Regions from separate parts of the Streptomyces sp. NPDC001822 genome, predicted to be linked through region 1. Evidence: riboswitches for the same ligand, from Rfam matches in the RefSeq annotation. Region 1 holds a riboswitch; the other holds the start of a gene.
The links. Region 1 has a riboswitch for glycine ahead of gcvT (glycine cleavage system aminomethyltransferase GcvT). Riboswitches for the same ligand answer to the same signal wherever they lie in the genome.
Positions count from the first base shown of each region.

Region 1 (3,400 bases):
CGGCGGAAGGCGGCGAAGTCCAGCTGACGGGGGTAGGCGGACCAGCCGGCCACGATGAGCTGCGGCTTCGACTCCTTGGCCAGGCGCTCGACCTCGGCCATGTCCACGACACCGGTGTCGTCGACGTGGTACGGGACCACGTTGTAGAGCTTGCCGGAGAAGTTGATCTTCATGCCGTGGGTCAGGTGACCGCCGTGGGCCAGGTTGAGACCCATGATCGTGTCGCCCGGCTTCAGCAGTGCGAACATCGCGGCGGCGTTGGCCTGCGCACCCGAGTGCGGCTGGACGTTCGCGGCCTCGGCGCCGAAGAGCGCCTTGATGCGGTCGATCGCGATCTGCTCGACCACGTCGACGTGCTCGCAGCCACCGTAGTAGCGGCGTCCGGGATAGCCCTCGGCGTACTTGTTGGTGAGGACCGAGCCCTGCGCCTCCATGACGGCGACCGGAGCGAAGTTCTCCGAGGCGATCATCTCGAGGGTGGACTGCTGACGGTGGAGCTCGGCGTCGACGGCGGCGGCGACGTCCGGGTCCAGCTCGTGGAGGGAGGAGTTCAGAAGCGACATCAGTGGGTCCCTTGGGGTCTCAGTTGCCGGAGAACGCGGTGTACTCGTCGGCGGAGAGAAGGTCGTTCGGCTCCTCCGCGACGCGCACCTTGAACAGCCAGCCGCCCTCGAAGGGGGCGGAGTTCACCAGCGACGGGTCGTCCACGACCTCCTGGTTGGCCGCGGTGACCTCGCCGGTCACGGGCGAGTACAGGTCGCTGACCGACTTGGTCGACTCCAGCTCACCGCAGGTCTCGCCCGCGGTCACCGTGTCGCCGACCTCCGGGAGCTGGGCGAAGACGACGTCACCGAGGGCGTTGGCCGCGTGCTCGGTGATACCGACCGTGGCGACGCCGTCCTCGACGGCCGACAGCCACTCGTGCTCCTTGCTGTACCGCAGCTGCTGGGGGTTGCTCATGACCTGAATTCTCCTGTACGCGGGGGAGTGCTGATGAACGGTGGTCTTACGGTGTGAGACACGAATGCGTCACGTGGTGCTGCGCGGCCCTGTCACTTGCGGCGCTTGTAGAACGGCAGTGCCACGACCTCGTACGGCTCGTGCGTGCCCCGGATGTCGACACCGACACCCGCGGTGCCGGGTTCGGCGTACGCCGCGTCCACGTAGGCCATGGCGATCGGCTTGCCCAGGGTGGGCGACGGCGCACCGGACGTGACCTCGCCGACGACCTCCCCGCCGGCCACGACGGGGAAGCCCGCGCGGGGCACCCGGCGGCCCTCGGCGACCAGGCCCACGAGCTTGCGGGGCGGGGCGGCCTCCGCGCGGGCCGCGGCGGCGGACAGCGCCTCGCGGCCGACGAAGTCGCCCTCCTTCTCGAACTTCACGACCCGGCCGAGGCCCGCGTCGAAGGGGGTCAGCGCGGTGGTGAGCTCGTGCCCGTACAGCGGCATGCCCGCCTCCAGGCGGAGCGTGTCGCGGCAGGAGAGCCCGCAGGGGATCAGGCCGTACGGCGCGCCGGCCTCGGTGAGGGCGGTCCACAGCCGCTCGGCGTGCTCGGGCGCGACGAACAGCTCGAAGCCGTCCTCGCCCGTGTAACCGGTACGGGCGATGAGCGCCGGGACCCCGGCGACCGTGCCCGGGAGGCCCGCGTAGTACTTCAGTCCGTCCAGGTCGGCGTCCGTGACCGACTTCAGTACGGCGGGGGAGTCGGGCCCCTGTACGGCGAGCAGGGCGTACGCCTCGCGGTCGTCCCGCACCTCGGTCTCGAAGCCGGCCGCGCGCTCGGTGAGGGTGTCCAGGACCAGCTGGGCGTTGCCCGCGTTGGCGACGACCATGAACTCGGTGTCGGCCAGGCGGTAGACGATCAGGTCGTCCAGGATCCCGCCGTCCGCCGCGACGATCATGGTGTAGCGGGCCCGGCCCACGCCGACGGTGGCGATGTTGCCGACCAGCGCGTAGGCCAGGAACGCCGAGGCCTGCGGGCCCGTGACGGTGATCTCGCCCATGTGCGACAGGTCGAACAGGCCCGCCCGGGTGCGTACGGCGTTGTGCTCGTCGCGCTCACTGGCGTACCGCAGCGGCATGTCCCAGCCCGCGAAGTCGGTCATGGTGGCGCCCAGCGACCGGTGCAGGGCGTCGAGGGCGGTGAGTCGGGGGGCGGCGCTCGGGGCAGTGCTCATGGACATGGCTCCAGGGCATGACGACAGAGGGTTGATCCCTCCCCATCTGTCATCGGAACCTGAGAGGTTCGCCGAGACCCCCCGAAGGGGTCCAGAAGGGTCGCGCCCTTCGGGTTCGGCTTGCACCTTGGGTGGGGCCGCACGGCGGCCCGCTTTTCAGATCTGCCTCATCCACGCGGTACGGGGCCTGAGAGATTCAAGGGAGGAACTTGCTCCTTCGGCGCCCGGCGCACACGGTGTCCGGGACTCTCCCGCGCGGATTCAAACGGCCGGTATGCAATTGGCGGGGTCATCATCGCACGCATTGGGAGAGAGTGGGGCGTCCAGGTCCGTGCGGGTGTCCGGAGCGGGACGCCCGCGACACGTGCGGTCCGGACCGGTTGTGCCGCATTACCTTTTCTTTACACTTCTTGGGCAGGTCAGTGGGTGAATCGGCAGGGGGACGGCGATGAGGTTGCAGCGCTACGCGACGACCGCGGGGGTCACGCACGAGGTCATGCCCCAGCAGCCGGGCGCGCCGGCCAGGGAGCTGACGGGCGGACCGGCGCCTGTGGTGCGGGATCTGCGGGACGCCGAGGGGCGGGGCCCGCGCGGCCTGGACTTCGCCGCGGGGGACGTGGTGGTGGTCTCCGGGCTGCCCGGCAGCGGTAAGTCGACGCTGATCCGGCGGGCGGTCGAGGAACACGCGATCGACTCCCAGGACACCAGGGACCGCTGGGCCGAGGCCATGCCCGGATTACTCCCGTACGCGCTCTACCGCCCCCTGGTGCGCGCCGCGCACTACGCCGGGCTGTGGCGGACCCTCCGCTCGGGCGCGTCCGTGGTCGTGCACGACTGCGGCACACAGGCCTGGGTGCGCCGCTGGCTGGCGCGTGAGGCCCGGCGCCGGGGCCGCCGGCTCCACCTCGTGCTGCTCGACGTCGCCCCCGGGGTGGCGCGGCAGGGACAGCGGGAACGCGGGCGCGGCGTCTCCGGATACGCCTTCGCCCGGCACCGGCGCGCCGTGGGCCGGCTGCTGCGTGACACCGAGAGCGGGGTGCTGCCACCGGGTTGCGCCTCGGCGGTGCTCCTCGACCGGGAGTCGGCGGGGGCCGTCGCCCGCATCTCCTTCCCGGAGGCCGGGCCTCCGCAGCGGTAGCCGCCCGGCGGCGGCGCCCGACCGGGGTGTCACCGTTCGCATACGCACAGTCCGCCGGACTCCGGCGGGCCGTCCGGAATAC
Region 1 covers NZ_JBIATW010000007.1:386,533-389,932, forward strand. Annotated here, with positions in the region: gene glyA (serine hydroxymethyltransferase) at 1-563, opposite strand, end outside; gene gcvH (glycine cleavage system protein GcvH) at 583-960, opposite strand; gene gcvT (glycine cleavage system aminomethyltransferase GcvT) at 1,053-2,180, opposite strand; glycine riboswitch at 2,347-2,444, opposite strand; gene ACFYY2_RS19450 (AAA family ATPase) at 2,629-3,318, shown strand.

Region 2 (3,400 bases), on a different contig from region 1:
AAGCCCTGAGCCTGCTCGGCCGGCGCGAAGGGGTGCAGCGCCCCGAATTCGGGCCAGGTGATCGACTCCATCTCGGCGGTCGCGTTGAGCTTCATGGTGCAGGAGCCCAGCGGGATCATGCCGCGGTCGAGCGCGTAGTCGCGGTCGGCGAGCTTGCGCAGGTAGCGCAGCATCGCCGTCTCGGAGCGGTGCTGGTGGAAGACCGGGTGGGTGAGGACGGCGTCGGTGCGCAGCCGGGACTCGGGGAGCGCGTCGGGGGCCGAGGCGTCCAGCGCCTCGATGTCCCCCTCCGCCCCGAAGGCGGCCCAGACCGCGGAGAGCGCGCTCCGGGTGGTGGTCTCGTCGCAGGCGACGGAGACGTGGTCGGCGTCGACGAGGCGCAGGTTCACGCCACGGCCGCGCGCGGCGGCGACGACGTCGGCCGCCGCGCCGGGGACGCGGACGGTGAGGGTGTCGAAGTAGGCGTCGTGCACGACGTCGATCCCGGAGGCACGCAGTCCGCCGGCCAGGATGGCGGCGAAGCGGTGCGTGCGCCGCGCGATCGTGCGCAGACCGTCCGGCCCGTGGTAGACGGCGTACATGCCGGCCATGACCGCGAGCAGCACCTGGGCGGTGCAGATGTTGCTGGTGGCCTTCTCGCGGCGGATGTGCTGCTCGCGGGTCTGCAGGGCCAGGCGGTAGGCCTTGTTGCCGTCCGCGTCGACGGAGACGCCGACGAGGCGGCCCGGCAGGCTGCGGGCGAACTTCTCGCGGACGGCCATGAAGCCCGCGTGCGGTCCGCCGAAGCCCATGGGGACGCCGAAGCGCTGGGTGGTGCCCACCGCGATGTCCGCGCCCAGCTCGCCGGGTGACGTCAGCAGGGTCAGCGCCAGAAGGTCCGCGGCGACGGAGACGATCGCCCCGAGCTCGTGCGCCTGGTCGATGACGGGCTTGATGTCCCGCACCGCTCCGGACGCGCCCGGGTACTGGAGCAGCACGCCGAACACGCCCCGCTCGGCGATCTCGGCGGGGATGCCGGCCGAGAGGTCGGCGACGACCACCTCGACGCCGGTCGGCTCGGCGCGGGTCTCGATCACGGCGACGGTCTGCGGCAGGGTGTCGGCGTCGACCAGGAAGACACCGTCCTTCACCTTGCCGACACGCCGCGCGAGGGCCATGGCCTCCGCGGCGGCCGTGCCCTCGTCCAGGAGCGATGCACCCGAGGTCGGCAGCCCGGTGAGGTCGGCGACCATCGTCTGGAAGTTCAGCAGGGCCTCCAGCCGGCCCTGGGAGATCTCGGGCTGGTACGGCGTGTACGCCGTGTACCAGGCGGGGTTCTCCATGACGTTCCGCAGGATGACCGGCGGGGTGAACGTGCCGTAGTAGCCGAGCCCGATCATCGGGGTGAGCACCTGGTTACGGTCCGCGAGGCTCCGCAGCTCGGCCAGGACCTCGGCCTCGGTGCGCGCCGAGGGAAGATCCAGGGCCTCGGCGCTCCGGATCACGTCGGGCACGGCGGCGGCGGTGAGCTCGTCGAGGGAGCCGTAGCCGACCTGGGCCAGCATCTTCGCCTGAGCCTCGGCATCGGGCCCGATGTGACGCTGCTCGAAGGGGATGCCCTGCTCCAGCTGGGAGAGCGGAGTGCGACGGGGGGTCATGATGGAGGCCTCCTGGTCTGTCACGACCTGCGAGGGGCGCCACGGCGTGGCTGCCCGAACGGCCTCCCCCTCTGTCATCTCGACCTGAGAGCTTCACCGGCGCGCCTGCGGCACACCGGCTTTCACCGTCGGTGAGGGCGGTGCCCGTCCCGGCGCGTGCCGTACGGATTCCGTCCTGCTTTCCAGAGTGGCCTCATCCGTGCGGTACGGGGGCCTGAGAGATTCCGGGGAGGAGTTGCTCCTTCGGCGCCTCCGGATCGCTCCGAAGGACTCTCCCGCGCGGGGTCAGCAGCCGTGTTCCAGCCTACCAGCGGGCCGGGCGATGCCCGTCTCGAGTGGCCGATGCCACGGATCTGGCCTTGTGTAGTGCCTGTGGAGCAGTCGCGACCACCCCGACGCAGTTGCGAGCAGTGGGAGGCACCGTGCAGACCGACATCGATCCGCGCAGCCTGATCGGCCGCAAGGCCTTCGACCGCCTGGGGGCCAAGATCGGAACCGTGGACGAGGTCTATCTCGACGACGCGACGGGTGTACCCGAGTGGGCCGCGGTCCGCACCGGCCTGTTCACCCGGGACGCGTTCGTCCCGCTGGAGCCGAGCGAATTCGTCGACGGGACTCTCGTGATCCCCTTCGACCGGGCGCTGATCAAGGACGCTCCGGACTTCGGGGTGGGCCGCCATCTCTCCCCCGAGCAGGAACTGCAGCTCTACCGCCACTACGGGCTCGACGCCGCCCCGCCGTCCCCGTCCGCCCCGTCCGCGCCCGACAAGGACTTCGGGAAGCTGGCCGGCCAGGAGGAGTAGTCCACCGGGTCCCTCACCAGGGGAAGCGGATCGGCCGGCCGCAGCTCCGGGTCGTCGACGCGGAACGTGCGCACCCTACCCGGCGCCGTCCACGGTTCCTCGAACCGCACGGTGACCCGGCCGACGCCGCTGCCCTGCACCCAACCGTGTCCGTGCGCCTCGTGGCGCACGTCGTGCCCGGCGGGCCAGCGGCGGGCGGCGAGTGACGCGGCGCCGTCCGGGGCCGCGTCCTCGGTCGTGACGACCGGGTCGGCGGTGACGGTGTCGGCCGCGGCGGACACCTCGGCCTGCTCCGCCTCCGCGGCCTGGGCGAACAGATCCTCCTGCGTGAAGTCCGCGAGCCCCGTGACACCGACCCCGAGCAGCCGTACGCCGCCGGTGGTGTCCACGGCCTCCAGGAGCCTCGCCGCGGCCTCCCGGACCACCCCTGGGTCGTCGGTGGGGCCACGCAGGGTCTCGGATCTGGTGAGCGTCGAGAAGTCGTAGCGGCGCACCTTGAGCACGACGGTCCGTCCGGACCGCCCGGCACCGCGCAGCCGCTGCACACAGCGGTCCGCCAGACGCTCCACCTCGGTCCTGACCCGCACACGGTCGTGCAGGTCGACGTCGAAGGTGTCCTCGACCGACACGGACTTCGCGTCGCGCTCGGCGACGACGGGCCGGTCGTCGAAGCCCTGGGCCATGCGGTGGAGGGCGACCCCGTGGGCCTTGCCCAGCAGGCGCACGAGCTCCGCCTCACCGGCTTCCGCGAGGTCCTCGACGACCGTCATCCCGGCACGCCGGAGATGGTCGGCGGTGGCGGGCCCCACGCCGGGGAGGATCCGCACCGGCTTCGGCGCGAGGAGCCCGCGCTCGGTGCCCGGCTCGATCAGCATCAGTCCGTCGGGCTTCGCCTCCTCCGAGGCGATCTTGGCCAGCATCTTGGACCCGGCCAGGCCGACTGATCCGCTGAGTCCGGTG
Region 2 covers NZ_JBIATW010000022.1:9,102-12,501, reverse strand. Annotated here, with positions in the region: gene gcvP (aminomethyl-transferring glycine dehydrogenase) at 1-1,637, opposite strand, end outside; glycine riboswitch at 1,830-1,925, opposite strand; gene ACFYY2_RS32730 (PRC-barrel domain-containing protein) at 2,060-2,440, shown strand; gene ACFYY2_RS32725 (DNA polymerase IV) at 2,353-3,400, opposite strand, start outside.
Region 2: another riboswitch for glycine. It lies ahead of gcvP (aminomethyl-transferring glycine dehydrogenase); the one in region 1 lies ahead of gcvT (glycine cleavage system aminomethyltransferase GcvT).